DNA from 3 places in the Streptomyces sp. NBC_00076 genome. Region 2 is predicted to be linked to each of the others. Evidence: riboswitches for the same ligand, from Rfam matches in the RefSeq annotation. Region 2 holds a riboswitch; each other region holds the start of a gene.

Region 1 (9,771 bases), 1.2 Mb from region 2:
GAACTACGCTGGGTTTACGAATGCCGCATGGTTATGCCAGCGCGGCAGCCGTCTGTGTCGAGGGGTGGCGCAATGTCCAGGGAGCAACGCGGGCCGAACGAAAAACTCGGCGCCGTTCTCGCCCTCGCGGGAATCAGCAACGCAGGACTCGCGCGGCGCGTCAACGATCTTGGCGCCCAACGCGGGTTGACTCTTCGCTACGACAAGACGTCGGTGGCGCGCTGGGTGTCGAAGGGCATGGTGCCGCAAGGCGCCGCGCCCCATCTCATCGCCGCCGCGATAGGGCAGAAGCTCGGCCGCCCGGTGCCGCTCCACGAGATCGGCCTGGCGGACGCGGATCCCGCGCCAGAAGTGGGCCTCGCCTTCCCCAGAGACGTCGGACAGGCGGTGCGGTCGGCGACGGAGCTGTACCGCCTCGACCTGGCCGGACGCCGGGCCGGTTCCGGCGGCATCTGGCAGTCCCTGGCCGGATCGTTCGCGGTGAGCGCCTACGCGACGCCCGCCTCACGCTGGCTGATAACCCCGGCCGACAGCTCGGTCGCACGCGAGGTGAACTCCGCCGAGGCCTCCGGCGCACCGCTCAAAGTCGGCCACAGCGATGTGCAGAAACTGCGGGAGGCCGCCGAGGACGCCAGGCGCTGGGACTCCAAGTACGGAGGCGGCGACTGGCGTTCGTCGATGGTGCCGGAGTGCCTGCGGGTGGAGGCGGCTCCGCTGCTGCTCGGCGCGTACTCCGACGAGGTCGGCCGGGCACTGTTCGGCGCGAGTGCCGAACTCACCCGCCTCGCCGGCTGGATGGCCTTCGACACCGGCCAGCAGGAGGCCGCGCAGCGGTACTACATCCAGGCGCTGCGGCTCGCGCGCGCGGCGGCCGACGTCCCGCTCGGGGGCTACGTCCTGGCCTCCATGTCCCTCCAGGCGACCTACCGGGGCTTCGGCGACGAGGGCGTCGACCTCGCCCAGGCCGCTCTGGAACGCAACCGGGGGCTGGCCACCGCCCGCACCATGAGCTTCTTCCGCCTCGTCGAGGCACGTGCCCACGCGCGCGCGGGAGACGCCCAGGCGGCCGGCGCGGCCCTGAAGGCGGCGGAGGGCTGGCTGGAGCGGTCCCGCGACGGCGACAACGATCCGTCCTGGCTCGGCTTCTACTCGTACGACCGGTTCGCCGCGGACGCCGCGGAGTGCTACCGCGACCTGAAGGCCCCCCGTCAGGTGCGCCGGTTCACGGAACAGGCGCTGTCGAAGCCGACGGAGGAATTCGTGCGCTCGCACGGGCTGCGTCTCGTCGTCTCGGCGGTCGCGGAGCTCGAGTCCGGCAATCTCGACGCGGCATGCGAGCAGGGCGTGCGGGCGGTGGAGGTCGCGGGGCGCATCTCCTCGGCGCGCACCACCGAGTACGTGAAGGATCTTCTCCATCGTCTGGAGCCGTACGGGGACGAGCCGCGGGTGGTGGAGCTGCGGGAGCGGGCGCGGCCGCTGCTCATGACTCCGGCGTAGGCGCTCCGCTCGGGGCGCCGGATGCCGTCGCGTCCGCCGTGCCGACCCGTCCGCTGATCCCGTCAGCTGATCCCGTCAGCTGATCCCGTCAGCTGATCCCGTCAGCTGATCCGGTCTAGTTCCAGCCCCGTGCTCCCTTGGCGGGGCTGCGGTTTCCCTGGTTTGAAGGCATTGTCAGTGGCGCAGTGCACTATCGAAGCCGGGAGGTGGTGCAGGTGGCGAGGCAGGCGCGGGAGATCGCGTACGACTGCGACGTGCTCGTGATCGGCGGCGGGATCGTCGGCCTGTCGACGGCGTATGCGATCACGCGGGCCGCGCCGGGCACGCGGGTGACGGTGCTGGAGAAGGAACCCGGGCCCGCCCGGCATCAGACCGGGCGCAACAGCGGAGTGATCCACAGCGGGATCTACTACCGCCCCGGTTCCCTCAAGGCGCGGTACGCGGTCAGGGGCGCCGCCGAGATGATCAAGTTCTGCGCGGAGTACGACATCCCGCACGCCGTCACCGGCAAGCTGATCGTCGCCACCGAGCGGGCCGAGCTCCCCCGATTGCACGCACTCGCACAGCGCGGCCGGGAGAACGGCATTTCGGTGCGTGAACTGGGCGCGGCCCAGATCGCCGAGTACGAGCCGGAGGTCCGCGGGCTCGCCGCGATACACGTCGGGACGACCGGGGTGTGCGACTTCGTGGCGGTCGCCCGACAGCTGGCCGAGGCGTCGGGGGCGGAGATCCGCTACGGGGCGCGTGTGGTGCGGGTGGACCGGCGGCCGGAGCTCGGAGTGGCCGTGCGGACCGCGGACGGGGACGTCGTGCGCGGGCGGGCACTCGTGAACTGCGCCGGGCTGTACTGCGACGAGATCGCGCGGATGACCGGGGACGAGCCGGGGATGCGCATCGTGCCGTTCCGGGGCGAGTACTACACGCTGACCCGGCCGGAGCTGGTGCGGGGGCTGGTGTATCCGGTGCCGGATCCGGCGTTTCCGTTCCTCGGGGTGCATCTCACCCGCGGGATCGACGGGGGCGTGCACATCGGCCCCAACGCGGTGCCGGCGCTGGCCAGAGAGGGCTACGACTGGAGTGTGGTGCGGCCACGGGAGCTGGGGACGACGCTGCGCTGGCCGGGCTCCTGGCGGATAGCGCGGCGGCACTGGCGGTACGGGTCCGGTGAGCTGCGGCGGTCGGTGTCCAAGGGGGCGTTCGTCGGGGCGGTGCGGAGGCTGCTGCCCGCGGTCGAGGAGGCGGATCTGACGCCGGCGGCGGCCGGGGTGCGAGCCCAGGCGGTGCTGCGCGACGGGACGCTCGTGGACGACTTCCTGATCCAGGAAGGGCCGCGGACGGTGCACGTACTGAACGCACCGTCCCCCGCGGCGACGGCTTCGCTGCCGATCGGGCGGGAGGTGGCCCGCAGGGCGCTGGCGGTGCTGGGGGCGGAATGAGGGGAACGGTGAGCGGGCGGTCGGCAAGAGGACGGACGTGGATGAGCGGCCGGCCATCGATACGAGCAAGGCATCGATGCGGACAGAGACGGCATCGGCCCGGCCGCCGTAAAATCGACGCACTGTGTCTGACTCTCTCAACGCTTCCGAAACCCCGCACACCCCCGGTGTGTCCCGCCGCCACACCCGGGAGAAGGGCGAACCGCGGTTCCCGGACGGGCCGCAGCCCGATCCCGCCGGGTCGCACTTCGAGCGGCGGATCCGGAGTTTCCAGCCGCGCCGCAGTCGGGTGACGGCGGGGCAGGCGGACGCGCTGCAACGGCTGTGGCCGAAGTGGGGCCTCGACATCGACGGGCAGCGGGTGATCGACCTCGGCGAGCTGTTCGGGAACGACCGTCCGGTCGTGCTGGAGATCGGCTTCGGGATGGGCGAGGCCACCGCGCGGATGGCCGCCGCCGACCCGGACACCAACATCCTCGCCGTGGACGTACACACCCCGGGGCAGGGGAACCTGCTCAATCTCGCGGACCACAACGGGCTGTCCAACGTCCGCGTCGGCAACGGGGACGCGATCATCCTGCTGCGCGAGATGCTCACCCCCGACTCCCTCGGCGGCCTACGCGTCTACTTCCCGGACCCCTGGCCCAAGAAGCGGCACCACAAGCGACGGCTGATCCAACCGGAGTTCCTCACCCTCGCCGCCGCCCGGCTCCGGCCAGGGGCGATCATGCACTGCGCGACGGACTGGGAGCCGTACGCGGAGCGGATGCTGGAGGTGCTCGACGAGCACCCCGCCTTCGAGAACACCGAGGCCGACGGGGGTTTCGCGCCGCGTCCCGGGTTCCGGCCGCTGACCCGTTTCGAGGGTCAGGGACTGGAGAAGGGACATGTCGTGAACGACCTGCTCTTCCGCCGCGTAGAGCACTCGTGAAGCCCTCCGCAAAAGCACCGTTAGGGTCAATGCCGTGGCCACCGTTCCCCCGTATCCGCCGCACCCCGGTGCCCCTTCCGGCGGCGCCCTGCGCCACGCTCACTGGTGGCAGCGGAAGTGGGTGCGGTACGGCGCGCTGAGCACCCTGCTCGCGCTCTCCGGGCTGGTCATCCTCGCCCTGGTCCGCGAACAGACCGGCACGGAGGGATTCCTGGTCGGGCTCGGGCTCGCCGTCCTGCCCGTGCCGCTGCTCACCGCCGTCTTCCGGTGGCTCGACCGGGTCGAGCCGGGCCCATGGCGCAACCTGCTGTTCGCGTTCGCGTGGGGCGCCTGCGCGGCCGCGCTGATAGCGATCGTGGCCAACAGCTTCGCGACCAGATGGATAGCGACGGCCACCGCGGACCCCTCCAGCGCGGACACCCTCGGCGCGACGGTGATAGCGCCGATCGTGGAGGAGTCGGCCAAGGCCGCCGCCGTCCTCCTGGTCTTCCTCTTCCGGCGCCGGGACTTCACCGGGATCGTCGACGGGGTGGTGATAGCGGGCGTCACCGCCACCGGGTTCGCCTTCACCGAGAACATCCTCTACCTCGGCACGGCGTTCGGCACCGACCAGCTCACCGGCGACCGCGGTATCGCCTCCGTCACCGCGGCGACCTTCTTCGTGCGGATCATCATGTCGCCGTTCGCGCACCCGCTGTTCACCGTCCTCACCGGCATCGGCTTCGGCATCTCCGCGCTGTCGGCGGAACGCCAGCACGTGCGACGCGTGCTGCTGCCGCTGTCCGGGCTGCTGCTGGCGATGGGCATGCACGCGATCTGGAACGCCTCGTCGACGTTCGGCGAGTACGGGTTCATCGCCGTGTACGCGGCGTTCATGGTGCCCGCGTTCGGGCTGCTGACCTGGCTGGTCATCTGGACCCGGCAGCGCGAGCTGAGGACCGTACGGGAGGAGCTGCCCGCCTACACGGTGGCAGGATGGCTGACACCGGCCGAGCCGTACGCGCTCGGGTCGATGCGGGCACGGCGGATGGCGCGCGAGTACGCCCACCGGCGCGGAGGCCGTCCCGCGGCGCGGGCGGTGGCCCAGTACGAGGCGTACGCGACCTCCCTGGCCTTCCTACGGCACCGGGGGCGCCGCGGCCGGGCGGGGGCCGACTTCGTCGTACGCGAGCAGGAGTTGCTGCAGGAGCTGTGGCGGCGGCGGGACGTGGCGCGTCCCGCGCTGGACCACGCGGCGCGGGCGACGGCCCCGCCGGTGGCGGTGGCCGCGCCACCCTGGCCGGTGTACGGGGTGTACGGGTATCCGGCAGCGCCGGCGTACCCGGGCCACCTTGGGCAGGCGGTGGTGCCGTATCCGGCATACAACCCGTACCGGTCGTAGTCGCCGACCGAGCTGCCGCTGTCTCCACCCGCACCCAAGGGAGTTGACCCGAGCGGCGCCTGAGAACCCCGCACCGCGCGCAACGACGCGCGTCCCCAGTCGCACACTCGGGCCAGGCGCCCGTAGGACAGCCCCTCAGCCCTCAGCCCCTCAGGCAGAGGCCTCCGTCAACCGCGTGACCTCAGCGTCGGTCAGGACGAGGTCGCCCGCGCCCACCAGCGCCGGGAGTTGTTCCACCGTGCGCGCGGACGCGATCGGGGCCGCCACCGTCGGCTGGGCCGCGAGCCAGGCCAGGGCGACCGTGGCGATCTGGGTGTCGTGGGACTGGGCGATCTCGTCGAGGGCGGTGAGGACCTGCCGACCACGCTCGGTCTCCAGGTGCTTGGCCGCGCCCTCGGCCCGCGCGCTGTCGACCGTCGTACCGGGCCGGTACTTGCCGGTGAGGAAGCCGGAGGCGAGCGAGAAGTACGGGACGGCGGCGAGGCCGAAGCGTGCGGCGACGTCCTGGAGCTCACCCTCGTAGGTGTCGCGGGAGACCAGGTTGTAGTGGGGCTGCACAGCCACGTACCGCGCCAGGCCCACGCGCTCGGAGTGGGAGAGCGACGCTTCCAGCCGCTCGGGCGAGATGTTGGAGGCGGCGATGTACCGCACCTTGCCCGCCCTCACCAACTCGTCGAGCGCGCCGATGATCTCCTCGACCGGCACGTCCGGCTTGTCGAAGTGCGTGTAGTACAGGTCGATGTAGTCGGTGCCGAGGCGACGCAGCGAGGCGTCGGCGGCGGCCTTGATGTTGTCGGCGGACAGGCCCTGGTACTCGGGGTGCTGGCTGACCTTGGTGGCGATGACGACGTCGGAGCGATTCCCGCGGGCCTTGACCCACTTGCCGATGATGGTCTCGGACTCACCGCCGGAGTTGCCCTCGATCCACGCCGAGTACGAGTCGGCGGTGTCGACGAAGTTGCCCCCGGCGGCCGTGTACGCGTCCAGGACGGCGAAGGAGGCGGCCTCGTCGGCCGTCCAGCCGAAGACGTTGCCGCCCAGGGAGAGAGGGAAGACCTCCAGGTCCGAGGTACCGAGCTTGCGAAGAGAAGTCATGCTTCTCTTCAACACCCGTGGCGGAGCGCCTCATTCCGCCAGGACTGAGGCGCTCACGAAATCCACGCAACCGTCAGGGGTTGAGCCCCTTGCTGCGCAGCCAGGCCATCGGGTCGATGCCCGTGTCCGCGCCGCCCGAGTGGACCTCCAGATGGAGGTGGGCCCCGGTGACGTTGCCGGTGGCGCCCACGCGGCCGATGACGTCACCCGTGCTGACCTTCTGGCCGACGCTGACGCTGATGGACGACTGGTGGCAGAACCACAGCTCGGTGCCGTCGTCCAGGGTGAGGATCGTGCGGTAGCCGTACGAACCGGCCCAGCCCGCCTCCGTGATGGTCCCGCTGTGGACGGCCTTGATGAGCGTGCCCGTGGGCGCGGCGAAGTCGAGGCCGGTGTGGTAACCGGACGACCACAGGGAACCGGCCTGACCGAAGGTGGAGGTGATGGTGTACGAGGAGGTCGGCAGCGTGTACTGCTTGGCCAGCTCGGCGAGACGCTCGGCCTCGGCCTTCTTCTCGGCCTCCTCCTCCGCCTTCTGCTTCGCGGCGGCGGCCTTGGCCTCGGCTTCCTTCTCCGCCTTGGCGACCGCTTCCGCGACCTGCTTCTCGGCGGTGGCCGCGGCCTCGGCGGCGGCCTTGCTCTCGACCTGGTCCGCCTGCTTCTCGGCCTGGGCCATGATCCGGGCGCGCAGCACCTCCCCGGCGTCCGAGGTGCCCTCCGCGGTCTCCTCGGAGGTCACACCGACGCCGCTGAGCGCGGTCGCCGAGCCCTCGGGGGTGTCGTCCTCCGAAAGGAGGGAACCCACAGAGGGAAGATCGGGAATGGAGATGGACACCGGAGGCTTGCCGGTGTTGGCGCTGGCTATACCGCCCGCGCCGACGGCGGCGATGACGCCGACGCCCAGGACGGTCGAGCTGCGGGCGAGTCCGCCGCGCTGCTTGGCGACACGGTGCCGACCGCGTACCGGACGCAGGGACTCCTCGGTGGGGTTCCACTCCGTCCAGGGGCCCTCGTCGGTGCGGTACTCGCCGTAGCCGAAGGTTTCGGTGTCGCGCTGGCTCGGCACGAACGGGGCTTCTGGGGCAGGCCGGTTGGACGCCACGTGGGCGTACTCCTTTCCTTCCTTCTCGCCTACCGGGTTAGCTGACGGGTTCGGAGCAGGAAGGTCTCCTACGCGCGTATACCAGCCGTGAGTTCACGGTGATATCCGCGCGATTCACCCCAAGTTGGTGGTTCCCCGGTTTCCTTGCGGAATTCGGCGCATGCGCACGGAGCCGACTCTTGTGACGGCTGGGACGACCGCGCTGCGTTATCGAACGTTAATAGACCCGGGGGCCTGATTCCAAGCTGTTCCGCTTGATCATTAACGAATTTCCGCCCGACCAAGGCCTCATGACCGGCGAAAACGGGCGAGTTGACCTTGCCTCAGGAGACACACAGGTATTGACGGTGTGTCAGTTGTTATGCGGAGGTACCCACACGATCACCCCTCGTGACCGCCCACAATACGCGCCCCAACGCACCGAGGGCCGGAACCCTTTCGGATTCCGGCCCTCGGTTTTCAGTAGCGGGGACAGGATTTGAACCTGCGACCTCTGGGTTATGAGCCCAGCGAGCTACCGAGCTGCTCCACCCCGCGCCGTTGTGACTTCAGAGTACGCCATCCGCACCCCAGAAGTCACATCGGTTCCCCGGCGGCCGTGCACCCGCGTACGGAGGGAAGGGGACGGGACGGGGGTGTCCGCCCGCAGCGGTTGTCGCGTCAACACCGCCCCCTCACCAAGAAACCGATTCCGCGACGTTCCGAGGACGGACACCCCCGCCCCGGCCCCAACCCACCACCACACCCCAGGCGCTACACGCACCCCCACAACCCGCACAGGCGCCGCAGGCATCACGCACCACCCAACCCACACAAGCCGCCGCAGGCATCTCCCGCCCCAACCCGCAGACACGCACCCACCGAACCCCCGCTACAGGACAGCCACCCCCACCGAGCCCCACAGGCCGCCGCAGGCATCCCCCGCCCAACCGCCGGAGGCACCCGCACCCGTCACCGCAGCAAATGAAGATTCGCCCCCTTGGCCAGCCCCTCATACTCACCCAGCACCACCACATCCACCCCCGCCCCCGACAGCACCCCAGTCCCGTCGGCCCCCTGCACGAACGTGTCCGGCTCCCGCCACGCCGTGACCACCCGCCGTACCCCCGCCGACAGGATCAGCTGAGCACAGGGCGCCGGCCGGGACGCCCGGCGGGCGCACGGTTCCAGGCTGCTGTAGACCGTCGCGGACGCGAGCCGCGCATCCCCCGCGTCGATCTTCGCCAGCGCCGCCTCCTCCGCGTGGACGACAGGGTCGTCCCCCTCCCTCGAGTACCCGCGGGCAAGCTCCGTGCCGTCGGCCGCCACCACCACCGCACCCACGCTGAACGCCGTCCGAGAGGGCGGACACTGGGCGGCCAGCGAACAGGCGAGCCCCAGCCAGTGCCGATCCGCGGCGGAGGGGAGATGACCGACGCCGGGCGCCGTGGGCTCGTACCGCATGAGGACGACGTCCCCGATGGGACGGGTCTCCATCAGCCTCAGGCGCCCGCCCTGATACGGCCCGGCCCCGAAGAGACGAGGCGCCCCGGGATCACCGACGAACAACGGGGCCAGCACCAGCTGAAGTTCATCCGCGAGCCCCTGCCGCAGCAACTGGGTGTGGATCCGTCCGCCGCCCTCGACCATGAGCCGCCGGACGCCCCGCACCTCACCCAGATGCTCCAGCAGCAACCGCCAGTCGAGTTCGACGCCCCCCAACGCGACGACGTCCGTTGCCGGCCCCAGCCCCAGCGCACGGACCCGCTCCGCCCCCTTCTCCGTCGTGTAGACGACCTTCTCGCCGCCCGTGTGCCAGAACTTCGCGGCCGCGTCGAGGTCGCCGGAGCCGCTGACGGTGACCTTCAGCGGGTACTCCGGCTGCCCGGCGGCAACGCGCACGGCCCGCCGCGACGCCGAGTTGACCAGCAGCCGCGGGTTGTCGGCGCGAATGGTCCCCGCGCCGACGAGGATCGCGTCCACGGAGGCCCGCACCTCGTCGACCCGGTCGAAGTCGGCCGGGCTGGAGAGCAGCAGGCGTTCGGGGCCGGTGTCGTCCAGGTAGCCGTCGAGGGAGACGGCGGCGGAGAGGAGGACGTACGGGTGGGGCATCGGAGCGGTCCCTCTCGAAGGCGGCGACACGGGTAGGGCTTGGTTCAAGTTTGAAACAAACTTACACTGGGAGCATGACGACTCGCTGGCTCACCCCGAAGGAGCAGCGCGCCTGGCGCGCGTACATCGCCGCGACGCACCTCCTGGAGGACGCGCTCGACCGGCAGCTCCAGCAGGACGCCGGCATGCCCCACCTCTACTACTCCATCCTCGCCAACCTCTCCGACGCCCCGGAACA
Region 2 (9,771 bases):
CCGAAACAATTCTCTACTGTGCACGATCACAGAGCCGCGCGGCCCTCGCGCACAGCCCCTCGGTCACGTCCGCAGAACCTCCCCCCACGGCGGTTGCCGCGTACGCGGGACGTCGACGAGGCCGGCTGGTTCAAGTCAGGGGAGATGAAGATGTCGATCCACAGCCGCCAGATCAGCAGGCGAAGCATCCTCGCCGGGGCCGCAGCCCTCGGCCTCACCAGCACCCTCGCCGCCTGCGGCGGTTCCGACGACGACTCCGGCGAGAGCAGCGGGCCGGTCAAGCTGACCTACTGGTCGTGGGCGCCCAACATGGAGAAGGTCGCCGCGATCTGGAACAAGAAGAACCCGGACATCACGGTCACCGTGTCCAAGCAGGCGAGCGGCGGCGAGATCGTCTCCAAGCTGATCACCGCGAAGAAGGCGGGCAACGCCCCCGACCTGATCCAGGTCGAGTACCAGTCACTGCCGACCCTGGTCTCCAACGACGTGCTCGCCGACATCTCGAAGTACGTCGGAGACGCCAAGTCCGAGTTCTCCGACGGCCTGTGGCAGATGGTCACGCTCGGCAGCGACGCCGTCTACAGCGTGCCGCAGGACTCCGCGCCGCTGATGTTCTACTACCGCGAGGACCTGTTCAAGAAGCACGGTCTGTCCGTCCCGAAGACGTGGACGGAGTTCGCGGAGGTGGCCCGCGCCTCCAAGAAGGCGGTTCCGGACGCCTACCTGACCACCTTCTCCTCCAATGACCCGGGCCTGTTCGCGGGTCTCGCCCAGCAGGCCGGCGGCAAGTGGTGGACCGTCGACGGCGGCGGCAAGTGGACCGTCGGCATCGACGACGCCGCCACCAAGAAGGTCGCCGAGTTCTGGGGCGGCCTGGTGCAGGAGGGCGTCATCGACAACCAGCCGATGTACACCCCGCCCTGGAACAACGCCCTGAACAAGGGCACCCACCTGGCCTGGGTCTCCGCCGTCTGGGCGCCGGGCGTGCTGATCTCCTCCGCGCCCGACACCAAGGGCAAGTGGCGCATGGCCCCGCTGCCGCAGTGGAAGGCGGGCGACAACGTCACCGGCAGCTGGGGCGGCTCCTCCACCGGGGTCTCCACCGACTCCAAGCACGCCGAGGCCGCCGCGAAGTTCGCCCGCTGGATCAACACCGACCCTGAGGCGCTGGCCGCCCTGGTCAAGGAGGTCGCCATCTACCCGGCGGCCACGAAGGGCCAGTCCGGCGACGTCCTGACGACGCCCGAGTTCTTCTCGAACCAGAAGGACTTCTACACCACCGCCGCCGAGATAGCCGCGACCACGGCCGCCTCCGCCTGGGGGCCGAACGTCCAGACCGCCTACACCGCCTTCCAGGACAACTTCGGCAAGGCCACCAAGGCGAAGAAGGAGACGCAGTTCCTCTCCGCCCTCGGCACCATGCAGTCGAAGACCTTCGGCGACATGAAGAAGCAGGGCTTCGAGGTGGCCGAGGCATGACCAGCGCTCCGCTCAAGGGCGCCGACCGCATCGCGGCCGGGCCCTTGGCGGACGGCACCGCCCCGTCCGTCCGCCCCAGCCGCCCCCGCCGCCCCGGCGGCAGCGCACCGTACTGGTTCCTGGTGCCCACGCTGGCCCTGTTCGCCGCCTTCACCGTCGTCCCCATCGGGTACGCGATCTGGCTGAGCCTCCACAAGGTCAAGGTCAAGGGCATCGGACTCGGCAAGGGCGCCCGCGAACAGGTCTGGAACGGCCTCGGCAACTACACCGACGTCTTCCAGGACTCCGAGTTCGGGCACAGCGTGCTGCGCGCCTTCGGATACGGCCTGATCGTCATCCCCACCATGCTCGGCCTCGCCCTGCTGTTCGCGCTGATGCTCGACACCCCGAAAGCACGCAGCGCGCCCTTCGCCCGGCTGATGATCTTCCTGCCGTACGCGGTGCCCGGCATCATCGCCGCCCTGATGTGGGGCTTCCTCTACCTCCCGGACGTCAGCCCCTTCTACTACCTGCTGGACAAGTTCGGTCTGCCGCAGCCGGACCTGTTCGACGGCGGCAACCTCTATCTGTCCTTCGCGAACATCGCGGTGTGGGGCGGCACCGGCTTCAACATGATCGTCATCTACACCGCGCTGAGGGCGATCCCGCGCGACATCTACGAGGCGGCCAGGATCGACGGGGCCACCGACCTGCACATCGCCCTGAGGATCAAGATCCCGATCGTGATGCCCTCGCTGGTGCTCACCTTCTTCTTCTCGGTGATCGCCACCCTCCAGGTCTTCACCGAGCCCATGGCCCTGAAGCCGCTCACGAACAACCTGCAGAGCACGTGGAGCCCGCTGATGGCCATCTACGACAGCGCCTTCCTGAAGTCCGACGTCTACGGCGCCTCCGCCACCGCGGTCGTCCTGGCCCTGGCCACGTTCGTCCTCTCCTTCACCCTGCTGCGCATCTCCGACCGCTTCACCCGGGAGGACCGGGCATGACCCCCCTCACCCTCACCGCCGACGCCACCGGCAAGGTCAGCCGCGCGCGGCGCACCGCCTGGGTCCCCACCCTGGTGCTGATCCTCGGCACGCTGTACTGCCTGGTCCCGATCGCCTGGGTGGTCATCGCGGCGACGAAGAACCGGTCGGAGCTCTTCTCCACCTTCAGCTTCGCCCCCGGCACCGGCTTCCTGCAGAACGTCGGCGACCTGACCTCGTACCGGGACGGCATCTACTGGCAGTGGATGGCCAACTCCGCCTTCTACGCGGGCGCCGGCGCGCTGTTGTCCGCCGGGGTCTCCGCGGCCGGCGGGTACGCGCTCGGCCGGTACTCCTTCCGCGGGCGGGAGGCCATCTTCAAGATGATCCTCGCCGGTGTCCTGGTGCCGAGCATCGTGCTGGCCGTCCCCCAGTACCTGCTGCTGTCGAAGACGGGCCTGGCCGACTCGTACTGGTCGATGCTGCTGCCGTCGATCCTCTCGCCGTACGGCGTCTACCTGGTCCGCATCTACGCGGCCGCCTCGGTGCCCACCGAACTCATGGAGGCCGCCCGCATGGACGGCGCGAGCGAGTGGCGGATCTTCTCGCGGATCGCCGTACCGATGATGATGCCGGGACTGATCACGGTGTTCCTCTTCCAGTTCGTCGCCATCTGGAACAACTTCCTGCTGCCGTACGTGATGCTGGCCGACGACACCAAGTTCCCGATCACCCTCGGGCTCTACACGCTGCTCGCCCAGGGCGCCTCGCAGCCCGCGCTGTACACCCTGGTCATCACCGGATGTCTGCTGGCGATCCTCCCGCTGATCGCGCTGTTCCTGGTGATCCAGCGGTTCTGGTCCCTGGACCTGCTGAGCGGCTCGATCAAGTCCTGAGCACCCGGCTTGCCGACACCCACGGCCCCGAACGAGGAACATGACCAGCAGCGCCAACGGCCGCCGCAGACCGCCCACCATCCACGACGTGGCGCGGGAGGCGGGCGTGTCGCGGGGCACCGTCTCCCGCTTCCTGAACGGAGGCCACTACGTCTCGCCGGCCGCCCGGCGGGCCGTGGAGGCCGCCGTCAGGAAGACCGGCTACGTGGTCAACCGGCATGCCCGCAGCCTCAGTACGGGCCGGTCGGACTCGGTGGCCTTCCTGCTCACCGAGCCGCAGGAGAAGTTCTTCGAGGACCCCAACTTCAACGTGCTACTGCACGGTTGCACCGAGCACCTCGCCCGGCACGACATCCCGCTGCTGCTGATGCTGGCCGCGACCGACGACGACCGGCGCCGGCTGACCCGCTACATCACCTCGGGCCATGTCGACGGTGTCCTGCTGGTCTCCAGCCACAGCGGGGACCCGGTCGCGGCCGAACTGCGCGACGCCGGGATTCCGTTGGTGGTCTGCGGCAAGCCGCTGGGCCTCGGCTCCAGGGTCAGCTACGTGGCGGCCGCCGACCGCGATGGCGCGGCGGAGATGGTCCGCCATCTGTTCGAGGGCGGGCGTCGCCGCATCGGCATGATCACCGGACCGTTGGACGCCCCGGGCAGCACCGAACGCCTGGCCGGCTACCGCGATGTGCTCATCGAGGCGGGCATTCCCTACGACGCGGCGCTGGTGGTGGAGGGCGACTACCGCCGCACCGGCGGCGAGGAGCCGGCCCGCCGACTGCTCGCGCAGGCTCCCGACATGGACGCCGTGTTCGTCGCCTCCGACCTCATGGCGCAGGGTGTCGTCAACATCCTTCAGCAGGCCGGACGTTCGGTCCCGGACGACATCGCTGTCGGCGGCTTCGACGACTCGGCCGCGGCCACCGCCGTCACCCCGGCCCTCACCACCATGCGTCAGCCCTACGACCGCATCAGCGCCGAGATGGTCCGCATGCTCCTCGCCCAGATCGCCGGTGAGGACACGTCAGGGGTGATCGTGCCGACGGAACTGGTGGTGCGGGACTCCGCGTGAGACCGGCGACAACCGGAGCGACCGGAACGGACGTTCGCAACCGGAGCCGCCGTCGACGCATGTGAAGGCTGGAGCCGTCCGGTTCGCGTCGAGTCGATGGGGCGTTCCATCCGTATTCTCTGATCATGGCCGCACCTACCGCATATTCACTGATCGCCACTGACCTGGACGGAACGCTGCTCCGCGGCGACGACACGCTCTCCGACCGGTCACTCGCCGCGCTCGCGCGGGTGGCGGCGGCCGGCGCCGGGCACCTCGTCGTCACCGGCCGGCCGGCGCCCCGGGTGCGGCCGCTCCTCGACATCATGGGCAGCGAGGGGCTCGCGGTGTGCGGGCAGGGCGCGCAGGTGTACGACGCGGGCGCGGACCGTCTGCTGTGGTCGGTCACCCTGGACCGGGAGTTGGCCGAGACCGCGCTCGGCAAGATCGAGGCCGAGGTGGGCCAGGTGTACACGGCCGTCGACCAGGACGGCGTCGACGGACTCACGCTCATCGAGCCGGGCTACCTCATGCCCCACCCGACGCTGCCCGCGGTACGCGTGCGACGGCGCGACGACCTGTGGTGCGAGCCCATCAGTAAGGTGCTGCTGCGTCATCCCGACCTGTCCGACGACGAGTTGGCGGCGACGGCCCGCTCGGTGGTCGGTTCCCTCGCCACGGTCACCATGTCCGGGCCCGGGACCGTCGAACTCCAGCCATGCGGCATCACCAAGGCGACCGGCCTCGCGCTGGCCGCCGACCATCTGGGCCTCGGCCCGGAGGGGACCGTCGCCTTCGGTGACATGCCCAACGACATTCCCATGTTCGACTGGGCCGCCCACGGCATCGCCATGGCCAACGCCCACCCCGAACTCAAGGCCGTGGCCGACGAGATCACCCTGTCGAACGAGGACGACGGCATCGCCGTCGTCCTCGAAAGACTCTTCCCGGAGGCCTGAGCGACCCGAGTGGCCTGGATGGCCTGAGCGGCCGGTCGCCCGGCCCGCCGGAAAGGGCTCACCGCCGTGAGGGCTTGTCGCCGCGAAGGGCTCAGTACGCGCCCCACACGTTGTCGATCGAGCCGTACCGCGCGGCCGCGTAGTTGCAGGCGGCGGTGATGTTCGCGACCGGGTCGTACGGGTTCCACGAGGTGCCGGCCACGTGGTACGCCTGGAAGGTCGGGTCGATGGTCTGGAGCAGGCCCTTGGACGGCGTGCCCGCGGCGGCGTTGGAGTCCCAGAGGTTGATGGCGTACGGGTTGCCCGAGGACTCACGGATGACGTTGCGGTAGATGCCGTAGTACGAGCCCGGAATCTTGTGGTCCGCCATGACCTGGAGCGACGCCCGGATCCAACCGTCGAGGTTGTCGGCGTAGCCCAGCGAGGAGGCGGTGGTCACGGTCGGGGTGGCCGCCGACGCGGTGGTCGCGCCGATGATCGGGAGCGCCAGTACGGCGACTCCGGTGCCCGCGACGGCGAGCTTGCGGGCGAGGCGGGCGGTCTTGGAGTGACGGTGCTGACCTGCGGACATGGGGACGTTCCTCTCCGTCGCCTGCGAGGTGAGCTGTCGGGTTCGGGCGGGAGTTGCCCGGCCGTGCCGCCGGGAAGCGACACGACTTCACCCCAAGCCGTCCCGGAATGTCCTGAAACATCCGGACCGGCGGCTTACCTGGGTCCCCCGCTCCTGCCGTGCGGTGTTCGTCGATGGGTGTCCTTATGGGCGGCGGCAGGATTCGGCGTCCGCCCGACAGGCCGGGAACGTATGCGAGAGCACATGTCCGAAACAAGTAGCTGATTCACACAACGCACCCATTGACCTTGGTCTGAGGCATATGGGGCGCTTGATCCTTTGCTGTTGCCAAGACTCAACTGGCGTGCAGGGCAAGGGGAAGCGTGGAGATGCGCGAGCCGGCGCGCGCCCGGTCGTGAGTGACCCAAGTCACGGCCGGGCGCAAGAGCGGCAAATCGGGCAATGGGCCCAACTCATAGTCAACCGGCAGTCCGTGGGATCCGCTTCTCCCAGGTCCGGTGGAAGACCACCTCGCCGCCGTCCGTGCAGATCACCTCGTTCGAGGTGTGGAAGTCCTCTCCGTCACAGGTGAGCTCCGATCGGGTACGCACCGTCGCCTCCCAGCCGAGCTCCGGCCGGTGCAGCCGCACCGACCAGTCCGAGCGGGCGCGGGCCGACAGGGGGTCCGCCTCGTCGATCGTGTACGTCTCCAGCGCGTCCTCGGCGAACTCCAGCCCGTCGGGATACACCCGGGTGCCGCCGTAGCGCGGATCGACCTCCAGTCGCCACTCGCCCTTGGCCACGTCCCGCACGACCAGCCGCTCCGGACGGGGCTCGTCCAGCGTGACGGGGTGGGCGACGCCGAGCGGCTCCGACTGCTCCGGTTCCTCGAAGGTGACTGATCCGTCCATCTCGTGGTCGCGCACCGGGAGTTCGAGCACGCTGTCGGCCGGGTCCAGGGTGAAGCCCGCCGCGGATTCCGGCTGCGGCCAGATCCACGGCCAGTACGCGGAGGAGACGGCCAGCCGGATGCGGTGGCCGGCCGGGAAGGCGTGGCCGATGCCGTTCAGCTCGAACTCGACGTCCTCCGTGGCACCCGGCGTCCACGGCACCGCCCGGTCCCGCCCCTGGCGTGCGGACAGGTTCAGCACACCCCGGGTGACCAGGGTGGAGGAGCCGTCCGGGGCGACATCGCAGACACGGGCGATCACCTGGCCGCGCGGCACCTCGGAGCTCAGCCTGAGCCGCACCCTCGGCCGCCCCAGCACCCAGGTCTCCTCACCCACCTCGAACTCGAAGCACACCGACCGCGCGTCCTCCTCCCGCTGGTCCGGCGGCAGGTCGGCGTCGTTCCCGAACGGAAAGAAACGGCCGGCGTCGATGCCGGTGTGCTGCGGGGAGCGGACCAGCCGCGGGGCGCCCTGAAGGGCGTACGAGACGGTCGAGACGTGGGGGGAGGGCCAGGCCGGCTCGCCGACCCAGCGGCCGGGCAGGGTGTCGTAGACCGTGGCCGGGGGGTGCGAGTCGCTGACGTAGGCGCGCAGGAGGGGGTCGTCGAGAACGCCCGTGTCCTTTCCCTTCAGCCAGTGGTCCCACCAGCGCAGGGTCTCCTGGAGGAAGCCGATCGCGGGGCCGGGCGGCAGACCACGGTCGGGATACTGGTGGGACCAGGGGCCGATCAGGCCGCGCACCCGGTCGGGCGGCAGGTGCTCGACGAGCCTGAGCACGGTGTCGCGGTACGGGTCGTGCCAGCCGCCGACCGCCAGCACGGCCGCGTCGATCGCGCCGTAGTCCTCGCAGACGCTGCCGTGCCGCCAGTAGCGGTCCCGGGTCTGGTGGTCGAGCCAGGTGTGGATGAAGGGCTCGACCTCCTCCAGCCGCTCCAGCCACATCTGTCGCCATGCCTCCCCGGCGTACCGCGGGTCCGGCGGCCGTGACACGAAGGCGAGCATGGTGGCCGCCCAGGCGTGCATGTCCACCGCGAGGACGGAACCTCCCATGTAGTGCACGTCGTTGTCATAGCGGTCGTCGGTGGAGCAGACGGTGACGACCGCTTTGAGCGGTTCGGGTGCGAGGGCCGCGATCTGGAGGGAGTTGAAGCCGCCCCAGGAGATGCCGAACATGCCGACCCGGCCGTCGCACCAGGGCTGCGCCGCCAGCCAGTTGACGACCTCGACGCCGTCGGCCAGCTCGGTGGCGGAGTACTCGTCGCCGGGAACGCCCTCGCTGTTGCCGTGCCCGCGGACGTCCACTCGTACGGAGGCGTAGCCGTGGCCCGCGTACCAGGGATGGCGTTGCCAGTCGCGGGGTGCGGTCCAGTCGGTCAGCCGGTAGGGCAGATATTCGAGGATCGCGGGTACTGGTTCGTCCGTGAGGGGACGCCACACGCGTGCGTAGAGGAGGGTCCCTTCCGGCAGCGGGATGCGGAGGTCCTCGTGGGTCGTCTCGTAGGGGAAGGACGTACGGATGTGCATGAGGGTGACCCCGTGAGTTCAGTGGACCGGGTGCATGGTGCGGCGCAGCCAGGGCGCGGCGGCCAGCACGGCCAGGCCCGCGGCCACCGCGAGCGCACCGTTGACGCCGAAGTAGGCCTGCTTGGAGATGTCGTCGTAGAGCTTCACCGTCTGGGCCTGGATGCCGTTGGCGAGCGCGAGGGACAGCATCCAGAGCGACATGGTCTGGCTGGAGAAAGCGGCCGGGGCGAGCTTGCTGGTGGCCGACATGCCGGAGGTCTCCAGCAGGATGTCGCCGAGGCCGAGCAGCAGGTACGAGCCGACGATCCACCAGGCGGACATCAGGTAGTCGTCGGAGGCGTGCCCGGAGGTGGGAAGGGCCATCAGCAGAAAGGACAGTCCGCCCAGGACGACCCCGATCGCGATCTTGTTGGAGGCGTGCGGCTGGCCGCGGCCCATGCGGACCCAGAGCGCGGCGACCACGGGCGCCAGAGCGACCTCGAAGGCGCCGAGCGCGGAGGCGTACCAACTGGCGGGGAAGTCGAAGCCGAGGATGGTCGTCTCGGCGTTCGACGCGGCCAGCAGCATCATCGTCGAGTACGCCTGGAACAGGATGAAGTTGAAGGCGGTGGAGGCGAGGAAGAGCACGACGTACGGGCGCAGTCGGCCGCGTTCCTCGGCGGTCACGCGGGGGCTCCTGAACATCACCGCGAAGTACACGACCGGGGCGATCACCGATACCAGGGTGAGCAGGTCGACGAAGCGGGCCATGGTGAGCAGGCCCGCCATGGCGAGGGCGGTCGCGAGCACCGCCACGGCCACGATCCCCGCCACGATCAGCCGGACCGCGCGGCGCAGCGCGTCGGGCGCGAGGGCGAACTCGGCCGCGTTCCGGCGTCCGGCCAGGTGGCGGCGTCCCAGGACGTACTGGATCAGTCCGAACGTCATGCCGATCGCCGCCGCCGAGAAGCCCCAGTGCCAGCCCTGGTGGTCACCGAGCCAGCCGGTGATCAGCGGGCCCGCGAAGGCGCCGATGTTGATCGCCATGTAGTAGAGCGCGAAGCCGGCGTCACGGCGGTCGTCGTCGGTGGCGTAGAGCTTGCCGACCAGGGTGGCCGCGTTGGGCTTCAGCAGACCCGTGCCGGCGCTGATCAGGCCCAGCCCCACCCAGGTCATGGCGGCCGTGGGCACGGCCATGGCGTAGTGGCCGCAGGCGATCAGGACGCCGCCCCACAGCACCGCGCGGTACGAGCCGAGGATGCGGTCGGCGAGCCAGCCGCCGGCGACGGAGACCAGGTAGACGAGCGTGCCGTAGGCGGCGGAGACGGAGGCGGCCGTTCCGGCCGACATGCCCAGGCCGCCATGTGCGACCGTGTCGGCGAAGTAGAGGACGAGGATGGCCTGCATGCCGAGGAACGAGA
Region 3 (9,771 bases), 4.5 Mb from region 2:
GATCGAGTTGGCCAGGTTGAGGGCGAGCGGCTGCATGGTGCGCAGATGTACCTCGCGGCCGCCGGCGATACGGACCTCGACGTCCGGGCAGACGAACCGGACCATGGCCAGGATCCTGAGGCAGCGCTGCGGGGTGAGGTTCCACTCCTTCGCCAGCGGGGTGCCCTCGACCGGGATCAGGAAGTTGACCGGAACCGAGTCCGGGTCCAGCTCGCGCAGCGAGAACACCACGTCCACCAGGTCCGCGTCCGACTCGCCCATACCGGCGATCAGACCCGAGCAGGCCGACAGGCCGGCCGCGTGCGCCTTGGTGACCGTGTCGACCCGGTCGGCGTACGTGTGGGTGGTCGTGATGTCCCCGTACGTCGCCTCGGACGTGTTCAGGTTGTGGTTGTAGGCGTCCGCGCCCGCCTCGCGCAGCCGCTCCGCCTGGCCGTCGGAGAGCAGTCCGAGACAGGCGCACACCTCGACGCCCTCGTTCTGTTCCTTGATGGTTTTGATGGTGCCCGCGACCCGGTCCACGTCCCGGTCGGTGGGACCGCGGCCGGACGCCACCAGGCACACCCGTTTGGCGCCTCCCGCCAACCCGGCGGCCGCCGCCTCGGACGCCTGATCGGGCTTGAGCCAGGTGTACTTGAGGATGCCGGCGGTGGAGCCGAGCCGTTGCGAGCAGTAGGAACAGTCCTCCGGGCACAGGCCCGACTTGAGGTTGACGAGGTAGTTGAGTTTCACCCGTCGGCCGAACCAGTGCCGGCGTACCTTGCCGGCCGCGGCCACCACATCGAGCAGGTCGTCGTCGGAAGTGGCGAGGACGGCGAGCGCCTCCTCGCGGCTCGGCACCTCGCGCCGCAGCCCCTTTTCCACCAGCGTGTTCAGCAGGTCCATGAAAGCCGATCCTGTCCTAAGGAGCCGTCCGGGGCCAAGGAGAGTTCGCACAACAGAGGCGCTTCGACGTGTGGGTATCGCCACACACTGGGTGCCTGGTTGTCCCGCTAGTGTCTGTGCACTGCCTACAAAAGCCAAAAGCCCTGGAGGACCGATGGCGTTCGGCTGGATCGACGAGGAGGCGGAACGACGCCGCCGCGCCGGGCTCGTACGGACGCTGCGTCCCCGCCCCGCCGACTCGCCGCTCCTGGACCTCGCGAGCAACGACTACCTGGGCCTGGCCCGCCATCCCGAGGTCACCGAGGGCGCGGCCGAGGCCGCCCGGACCTGGGGCGGCGGCGCGACCGGCTCGCGACTGGTCACCGGGACCACCGCGCTCCACGCCGAGCTGGAACGCGAGCTGGCCGACTTCTGCGGCTTCGAGGCGGCCCTCGTCTTCTCGTCGGGCTACGCCGCGAACCTGGCCGCGGTCACCGCGCTCGCCCCGCACGGCTCGCTGATCGTCTCCGACGCGGGCAACCACGCCTCGCTGATCGACGGCTGCCGACTGGCCCGGGGCACCACCCAGGTCGTCGGGCACGCCGACCCGGACGCCGTGGGCAAGGCCCTGCGGACGCACGAGGGCCCCGCCGTCGTGGTGTCCGACACGGTCTTCTCGGTGGACGGCGACGCGGCCCCGCTGGCCGCCCTGGCCGCGGCATGCCGGGAGCGCGGCGCCGGGCTGGTGGTCGACGACGCCCACGGACTCGGCGTCCTGGGCGACGGCGGCCGCGGCGCCCCGCAGGCGGCGGGTCTCGCGGGGGCGGACGACGTCGTCGTAACGGTCACGCTGTCCAAGTCGCTCGGCAGCCAGGGCGGCGCCGTGCTCGGCCCCGCCCGAGTGATCGACCACCTGGTCAACGCGGCCCGGACGTTCATCTTCGACACCGGCCTCGCCCCCGCGGCGACCGGCGCGGCCATGGCGGCGCTGCGGCTGCTGCGCCGGGAGCCGCACCGGGCGGCGCGGGCACGCGAGGTCGCGGGCGAACTCCACGCACGTCTGACCGCCGCGGGGTTGCGGGCGGTACGCCCTGACGCCGCGGTGGTCTCCGTGCGCGCGCCGTCCCCGGAGACGGCGGTCGGCTGGGCGGCCGACTGCCGTACCGCCGGGCTGGCCGTGGGCTGCTTCCGACCTCCTTCCGTTCCCGACGGCATCTCACGGCTGAGACTGACCGCCCGCGCGGATCTCTCCGCGGGGCAGATCGAACGCGCTGTACGGGTGATCGGCGAGACACGACCATGAGTCGGCGTGACACGGCCGTACGCCGCACCCTGATGGGCTGGGGGCTGATCAGGACCGGAACGCGGTCGTGAAGCCCGCCCAGCTCTCGGGGGAGAAGAGCAGCGCGGGTCCGGCCGGGTCCTTGGAGTCGCGTACGGCGAGCAGACCGGCCCAGCGGCCGGAATTCGGCCGGGTCGTCTCGACGCAGTTGTTGGCTCCGGTGCTGTAGCTGCTGCGCAGCCACCGCGCGTCGGGCAGATCGGTAGTGGAAGGTACGTGCCGAGGCAGTGCGGTCATGGTGCCTCCTTACGCGCCGTCACCTATCGCGGCGATGTAATCCAACGAGTCCTTGGGCGAAAGGGCGTGAAACTGAAGGGAGTTGAAGGCCTCGGTGTAGGCCTGAAGGTCTTCTTTCCGTTCGAGGTAGAGGCTACTCGTCAAGTGGTCGAGAACAACCACATCCAGATCAGACGTGCTCGAAAATGAGAAGATAACGAAAGGCCCGGTGACACCTATGTGTGCCCCGGCTGCGAACGGCAGTACCTGCAACCGCACTTGGGGCAGCCGTGCGGCCTCGACCAGGCGCTCCAGCTGTCGCTCCATCACCTTGGGGCCGCCGACCTCGCGCCGCAGCACCGCCTCGTCCAGTACGGCGCCCAGTGTCAACGGCGGTTGCGATCGCAGCACGTCCTGCCTGGCCAGCCGCACCTCGACCAGTGCGTCCACCCGCTCGTCGTCCAGGCCGTCGGCCGCCGCCCTGGTCACCGCCCGGGCGTACTCCGCCGTCTGCAACAGGCCGGGCACCACGGAGGTCTCCAGCGTGCGCATCTCGCTCGCCTGCGACTCCAGGCTGATGAAGTCCCGGTAGGTGGGCGGCAGCACCCCGCGGTACGCGTGCCACCAGTGATGCCGGCCGGTGCTCTCGTCGGACCCCGCCAACACCAGCAGCAACTCCCGTAGTTGAGAGTCACGCACTCCGTAGGCATCCAGCAGTAATCGCACATCGGCCGGTTTCACCCCACTGGCGCCGGTCTCGATGCGGCTCACCTTCGACTGGTGCCAGCCCACCAACCGAGCCGCCTCACCACTCGTGAGCCCCGTACCGGTGCGCAGGGAACGCAGTTCCGCGCCCAGTTTCCGGCGGCGCACCGCGGGACCGTGCTGCATGGCTACTCCTTACTCCAACCGAGGCACCCAAATACGCTCTGTCGTCATAGAGTTCACCGCTTCGAGCGACAGATATATGCATTCCTTGGTGGATCGCCTCCCGTGACCGCCGCGGTAATGGCAGTCTGGCGACGAAGCACCAGTCCGGGACCGTACTCGAACCATCCGCTCCGTGTCGGACTGCGGGCCCCTGGGAAAGGGACGACGTCGCCATGGCAGACCATCTGGAAGCATCCGTCACTCTGCCGAGCGTTCCCGCCTCGGTCTCCGCGGCCCGCGCCTATGTGCTCACCACCCTGGTGGAGTGGGGACTGGCGGCGGACTCGGACATCGCCGACAGCATCCGGCTGATCGTCTCCGAACTCACGACGAACGCCGTGCAGCACACGTTCGGGCAGTCACCCACCTTCACCGTGGACATCGCGCTCGACCGTGACGAACACCTGCGCATCGGTGTCACCGACAGCCACCCGCGATTCCCCCAACGACTGCCGGCCGCCGTCCAGCAGGACAACGGCCGGGGGATGGTGATCATCCGGTGGCTGGCCGCCGAGTGCGGCGGCAAACTGAGAGTCAGGCCCACCCGGGAGGGCGGCAAGACGGTCTTCATCGAACTGCCGTGGTCCGTCCCGGCCGAGCCGGTACCGGCGGCGGGACAGCAGGAGCCGTAGCCGTGCGGTGGGCGCGGCCATGGGTGAACGGGCACCCCGAAAGGCCCCACGGGGGCGACGGCGTGTCAGCTCGCCGTCGCCCCGCGCGGGAGGGTCACTTGACCCGGCCGTACCAGACGCTCTTCGTCCAGATCTTCTGCAGTCGGACGACGTCCCCGGTCTTCGGGGAGTGCCAGAGTTTGCCCTTCCCGGCGTAGATGCCGACGTGGTACACGTTCGAGCCCGAGTGGAAGAACACCAGGTCTCCCGCCTTGCGGCTCTTGGAGGAGATGTGGCGCGTCTTGTTGTACTGCTGGGCTGCCGTGCGGGGCAGCTTCTTGCCCGCTTTCTTGAACGAGTACAGCGTCAGTCCGGAGCAGTCGAACCTCTTCGGTCCGGTGGCCCCGTACTTGTACGCGGAGCCCTTCTTGGACGCCGCGACCTGGAGTGCCTTCGTCGCCGGCGTGGCGGCCGCGGCGTCGGAGGCGACACCCGGGACCACGATCGAGCCGCCGACGGCGGCGATGGCGAAGGCCGAGGCCGTACCGGCCCGGACCATGAGCGACGGGACACGATTGAGCGCAGTCATGCGCAACCCTTCGTCAGCCGCCTGTGAAGGATGACCTGTCGGATTCGGGCTGACAAAGTTGCCCGGCCGCTGACGCGGCTTCACCCCAAGGGCTGCTCGACCCGGCGTCTCCCATGCGGAGACGACCGTTCCGGCGACCCGTCGTGCTTGGGTCCTCCACTCCTGCCGATCCACTCCTGTCGACCGGTCATCCGGGCGGCGGCAGGACTCGGCGCCCGCCCGGATCGCCCCGCCGTTGTGGCGGGGTCTTGTCGTCAGTCACGGATCTTGACTCACGGATGTCCCAAAAACCCAATGGAACCGAGGGTTTGTGTTGTTACTCACCACTCACCCGTTCGGGTGGACACCCTCGTGTTCGAAGGGCTGTTGAAGGGCTCGCAGGTGCCCGGACCAGCATCGGAACGTCCTGATTCGTCCCCTGACTACGCGCGTTGCGCAAGCTGGAAGGGCCGATAAAAGGAGCCGCGTCTACTCCGAACAGCGGTACCCCGTTTGGTCCGTTTCGGCTCCGGTCCGGACGCTCGGGGGCGGGGCGGCGTGTCCGGACCGGCTGGCAGTGCGTCAACTGCCGGAGGTCGGCGGCACCGTGACGCGGGCCGTGCGGCGCTCCCCGTCCAGCACGCGCAGCGCACGCGCCAGCGTGTCGGCGTGCAGCTCGGTCTCGCCCCGACGGTGCATCAGCTCCAGCGCGTCCCGCAGCGCGGCCGCCTTGCCGACCAGCGCCTGCGCGGCACGCAGTCCTCGGTACGTGTCCCCGTGCTGCGCCGGGTTGATCCGGCCGAGCAGGTCGACCACGTCGAGGTAACGGTCGATCAATTCGCCCTCGGCGCTGGTGAGGGCGGGCAGCGGTGGCAGATCGGGCAGCATCGGGGGGTCACCTCGCGCCGGGTGCGGGACGTGAGGCCTTGCGGCTCGGGACGAGGCGGTCCACCAGGCCGTACTCCACGGCTTCCTCGGCGGTGAGGATCTTGTCCCGCTCGATGTCCGCGTGCACCTGTTCCGGCGTCCGCCCGGTGTGCCGTACGAGCAGCTCCTCCAGTCGGCTCCGTACCCGGGTCAACTCCTCGGCCTGAATGGCCAGATCGCTGGCCTGCCCCTCGATCGGCTCGGTGAACGCGGGCTGGTGGATCACCATCCGTGCGCCGGGCAGCGCGGAGCGCTTGCCCGGCGTGCCCGCGGCGAGCAGCACCGCGGCCGACGAGCCGGCCTGGCCCAGGCAGAAGGTCTCCACGTCGCACGTGACGTACTGCAGCGTGTCGTAGATCGCCGACATCGCGGTGAACGAGCCGCCGGGGGAGTTGATGTACAGCGAGATGTCCCGGTCGGGGTCCTGGTGTTCGAGGTACATCAACTGGGCCATCACGTCGTTCGCCGAGATGTCGTCGATCGGTGTGCCCAGGAAGACGATCCGCCCCTCCAGGAGCTTCGAGTACGGATCCATCGTCCGGGACCCGGAGCTGGTGCGTTCGGTGAACTCGGGCAGGACGTGGCGGGCGGACGGTCGGGTCATGGGTACCCCTCCTTCGGCGTCTGTAAAAAATGTACAGGATGTACGTGACGTTATGATGGGGACGCGTTCTAGTGATCAAGTTAAATGCCCAGGTCAGAGGCGCTCTTTTGCTCCTTGTGGGGGATCGTGTCTCACATTCCTGTCACTGTTTGCCGGGGGGGGCGTCGCCCTCACCTCCGGGACCTCCCCGGTTGTTCCCCCGATGTCGCTGGCCGGCCCTGACCTGCGAGATTGTCGCGGCTCGCCGCGGTATGAGCGTCCGTCAACGGGTGCGGGAGGCTCGGCTCTTCACTGCCGTACGTCAGCTGGCCGACTGGATCCTCAAGGAATGCCTCCAGAAGGCCGATTGGAATGCCGAGAAGCCGTACCTCATCCGAACGTGATCCCTTGATTTCTGCTGGTCAGGCATGGTTTCGCACGGGTGAGGGAGGCATGCGGCGTCTTGTGTCCGCTTCATGACCGAGGGGTGCGGTGACGTCGGTGTTGGGAATGCTGGAGGAGCGGGAGGCGGCTGCCCGTTTGCGGGTGGACGGTCTGCGGGAGGAAGCCGCGCGGTTGGCTGAAGTGTTGGAGGCCGCGGAGACCGAGCTGGACCGGCGGGTGATCGCGCGGGAGGAACTGGTCGAGGCCCTGGCTGTGTCCGCCGCCGGGACGATTGCCGTGACCGAGGTGGAGCAGGAAACAGTGTGCTCACCGGTGCCGGTGCCGGGCTCGACGGTGCCGCGTGGCGGGAGGGGCTGCCGGTGACGGTGCTGCCACCGGTGCCCGTGCCGAAAACCTCATCCACCCAGGTGGGAGGCGGTATGCGGAATGCGTGGGGCCTTGAGCGCGGATGCTCGGATCGGTACTCTCGCGCGGCTGGCGATCACCCGGCATGATGGCTGGTCGTGCTGCTGCGACTGGCCTGCCTGACCGTGACGAACGCGTTCGCCGTGTCTTCCACCTGGGCATCGGTGATGGTGCAGGGCGCTTCGGGACGTGGCTCGTCAGCCAGCCCGTCGAGCCGGCGTTGCAGAAATCTGGCCCGCCATCGTGCAACGGTCCCAGCAAGTCGATGTCGTCGACGACGATGAGGTCGCACCTGGTGAGCTTGGCGGCGGCCTTGGAGACCGTGTTGTCGACGGTGGCCCGCCCGAGATGGGCGGTGAGCGATTCCAGGGTGAAGCAGGCGACCTTCATGCCCTGGTCGATCGACTGGTTCGCCAGTGCCTCCGCCCAGGTGGCTCTTTCCCGTGCCGCTGGGCCCGGCGACCGCCAAGTTCTCCGCCCGGCTGGCCCATGCCAGCGTCATGAGCGCGTGCGGGTGGGAACCGGGATCGAGGATTCGGCCTCTTTCCAGGAGTCGAAGGTCTTGCCCCGAAGGCAGCTGGGCAAGACGGCGGTGATTTGCGCCGCGTCGCCTCGTCCCGGCCCTTGATCTCCGTTTCCAGGAGAATCCGGACGACCTCGGCCGGGTCCCAGCGTTGTGATCTCGCGGTCACAACCGGCGCTACCTGGTTCCTGGACGAGATCCGCAATGACCTCGCTGGTCGAGTCGCGCTGCCGGTCGAAGCGCTGCCCACGGACGAGACCCGCGACCTGCTTGTGCATGGCAGGTAAGCAGCTCTGTAAGTGCGCTCCCCATCTCGACGATCGACCGGCTGCGAGTTCGGGACTGACTCAAGCATCAAGGAGATCTGAGATCTGACCTCGGGCCGCATCCGGAGGCCGAGTCCGGCGCACGCACTCCGCGGCCTCCACTGGACTTCCGAATACGTTCCGAATACTATGGATCCATGACCATCTCAGCAGACCTCCCCGTGGCGACTCGGCGCTCCTCGGACCTGAGCAAGCACTCCGCCGAGGTCTTCGCCGAAGCCGAGGACCACCCCGTGACGGTGACCCGGCGCGACGGCGAGGCTCTGGTCCTGATGTCGCAGCGCGAGGCCGAAGGTCGTGCCCGCTTGCTGAACTTTGCCGCGCAGCTCATCACCGTCACCCTCGACGACCGCGGCTCGCTCGCCGAGCGGATGTCCAAGGCCTTCCCTTGGATGCTCGCGCTGTCGTCGGCCGACCGGGAGTCCTGCGCGCAGGACCTCGTCGATGCGGCGCGCGCGTCGTTCGCCACCGACCAGCCGCACCTCGCGATCGCAGAGCTGACCTCCTGGAAGGAGACGGCCACCGCCGTCGCGGCCGGGCTCAGCAGCGGCAGCGCCGGTCTGGAGTGGCTCGACGACGATGAGACCGTGGAGCGTCCGTAGCCGTGGCGGCCGCCAGGAAGGGCGAGCTGGTTCCTCGCCCTCCGAAGAAGATCGAGTACGAGATCCGCTTCGCCACAGCCGACGCGCAGAAGGGATGGCGCAACCTCGTCGCAACGATCCGCAACCCCATGACGGAGACCTGGGACTTCCTCACGCGGACGCCACTGTCCACGACGCCGACGAATTATCGACTCAAGGGTGAACTCGGCGTCATCGAGCGTGGCGGCGCGACCCATGAGCGGTGGCAGCACAAACCGACTGCGAAGGGCACCGCGCGCATCTGGTTCTACGTCCACGAGCGCACGGTCTTCCTGGAGCAGGTGCACACGAGCCACCCGAACGAGACGAAGTAGGCGCGCTTCGCAGCGTCGCACATCGTCGGTGAGCGATCATCCCATTGGGATGATCGCCGTGTGGCTGCCGCGACCGGGGACTTTGACTTCACTTGAGGGCGGCGCGGCCTTGTGAGGGCGACTCGATCTCCCCGATCACTCCGCGGAGGGGAAGTCTCTGCGTGAAGCGACTTCGTCAGCTTGAAGGGCTCGCGCCGCTAGTCCAAGAAATCGTGCATGCTCGATAGAGAGAGGGCTTTCTCGTCACACTGCGAACGCCTGCTCGACGGGGTCGCGAGCCCGGGGGTGACGCCGAAGTGCTGGGCGGAGGTGAACAGCGCCGAGGCGATCTCCGGTTGTCGTGGTCCACTCCATAGACTGCGGCCTGGTCCGCGCGATGACGCCGGTCCCGAAGTCGAGGGCGATCACCAGCATCGCCGGTGCCATCCCGGTCCAGTAGTCCGTCTCGGTCGCGTCAGGGAGGACCAGACCAGCAGGCTCGCGCTGCGGCACTGGGTGAGCGCGAACGCGAGAGGAGCGTGACCGCACCCCGTGCCGCCGGGTACCGCTCCCACGGCCCCCAGTCGTCCGGTGTGGCGCTCCGCGTCCACGATGTGCACTGGCCTGAGAGCCTTCCCGGCGCAGGATGGCGACGATCCGGTCGACTTGTGCCTGTGACAGAGGAGGCGCGCCCTCTGCCTTGGCGGCTCCCGCTTTCCGGAGGTCCTCGAGTGCGACCGGAGGGGCCGGGTGGCGCGGCCATCGTGTTCGCGAGGCGCTCTGATTGTCGGCGTGCTCTACGCTCACGGTCGTGCGTGCCGGGCGTCGAACTGACCGTGGTATATCGCTGCTGTTCTCGGCTGTGTCGCCTGCTGCAGCTGATGAACCCAACAGCTGCCTCCTTCCGACCAGGTCCATCTGCCACAGGTGCATGGGCGCTTCGCGCTGCCACGGGCTGTATTTGCGCGGATGTTGCTGTTCCTGGGGGCGGACCAGGCCGTTGCGGGACAGCACCCGGTGGACCGTGGCCCGCGAAGGCGCCGACTCCAGCCCACGAGCAGCCAGTTCGTGGGAGATCCGGCGGGCACCCCACCGGGGATGCCGGCGGCGCCGCTCGCAGATCTCGGTCTCAACCTC

The links. Region 2 has a riboswitch for cyclic di-AMP ahead of OHA64_RS28475 (transglycosylase SLT domain-containing protein). Riboswitches for the same ligand answer to the same signal wherever they lie in the genome.
Region 1: linked by a shared signal. The riboswitch ahead of OHA64_RS22810 (M23 family metallopeptidase) and the one ahead of OHA64_RS28475 (transglycosylase SLT domain-containing protein) in region 2 are both predicted to bind cyclic di-AMP.
Region 3: linked by a shared signal. The riboswitch ahead of OHA64_RS07785 (C40 family peptidase) and the one ahead of OHA64_RS28475 (transglycosylase SLT domain-containing protein) in region 2 are both predicted to bind cyclic di-AMP.

Annotation. Positions count from the first base shown of each region.
Region 1 is NZ_CP108242.1:5,039,027-5,048,797, forward strand. Features, by position in the region: gene OHA64_RS22785 (MFS transporter) at 73-1,497, shown strand; gene lhgO (L-2-hydroxyglutarate oxidase) at 1,683-2,933, shown strand; gene trmB (tRNA (guanosine(46)-N7)-methyltransferase TrmB) at 3,058-3,864, shown strand; gene OHA64_RS22800 (PrsW family intramembrane metalloprotease) at 3,899-5,245, shown strand; gene OHA64_RS22805 (aldo/keto reductase) at 5,396-6,340, opposite strand; gene OHA64_RS22810 (M23 family metallopeptidase) at 6,414-7,442, opposite strand; cyclic di-AMP (ydaO/yuaA leader) riboswitch at 7,454-7,611, opposite strand; tRNA gene OHA64_RS22815 (tRNA-Met) at 7,906-7,979, opposite strand; gene OHA64_RS22820 (dihydrofolate reductase family protein) at 8,394-9,533, opposite strand; gene OHA64_RS22825 (MarR family winged helix-turn-helix transcriptional regulator) at 9,608-9,771, shown strand, end outside.
Region 2 is NZ_CP108242.1:6,236,834-6,246,604, forward strand. Features, by position in the region: gene OHA64_RS28450 (ABC transporter substrate-binding protein) at 145-1,479, shown strand; gene OHA64_RS28455 (carbohydrate ABC transporter permease) at 1,476-2,465, shown strand; gene OHA64_RS28460 (carbohydrate ABC transporter permease) at 2,462-3,340, shown strand; gene OHA64_RS28465 (LacI family DNA-binding transcriptional regulator) at 3,381-4,409, shown strand; gene OHA64_RS28470 (HAD family hydrolase) at 4,535-5,347, shown strand; gene OHA64_RS28475 (transglycosylase SLT domain-containing protein) at 5,439-5,918, opposite strand; cyclic di-AMP (ydaO/yuaA leader) riboswitch at 5,924-6,094, opposite strand; gene OHA64_RS28480 (CocE/NonD family hydrolase) at 6,377-8,371, opposite strand; gene OHA64_RS28485 (peptide MFS transporter) at 8,390-9,771, opposite strand, start outside.
Region 3 is NZ_CP108242.1:1,689,131-1,698,901, reverse strand. Features, by position in the region: gene bioB (biotin synthase BioB) at 1-885, opposite strand, end outside; gene OHA64_RS07805 (8-amino-7-oxononanoate synthase) at 1,040-2,167, shown strand; gene OHA64_RS07800 (DUF397 domain-containing protein) at 2,216-2,443, opposite strand; gene OHA64_RS07795 (helix-turn-helix domain-containing protein) at 2,453-3,313, opposite strand; gene OHA64_RS07790 (ATP-binding protein) at 3,526-3,984, shown strand; gene OHA64_RS07785 (C40 family peptidase) at 4,079-4,552, opposite strand; cyclic di-AMP (ydaO/yuaA leader) riboswitch at 4,555-4,698, opposite strand; gene OHA64_RS07780 (hypothetical protein) at 5,114-5,419, opposite strand; gene OHA64_RS07775 (ATP-dependent Clp protease proteolytic subunit) at 5,427-6,062, opposite strand; gene OHA64_RS07770 (hypothetical protein) at 6,534-6,809, shown strand; partial or broken gene OHA64_RS07765 (helix-turn-helix domain-containing protein) at 7,000-7,104, opposite strand; partial or broken gene OHA64_RS07760 (hypothetical protein) at 7,167-7,241, opposite strand; gene OHA64_RS07755 (prevent-host-death protein) at 7,838-8,302, shown strand; gene OHA64_RS07750 (hypothetical protein) at 8,305-8,655, shown strand; gene OHA64_RS07745 (helix-turn-helix domain-containing protein) at 8,899-9,771, opposite strand, start outside.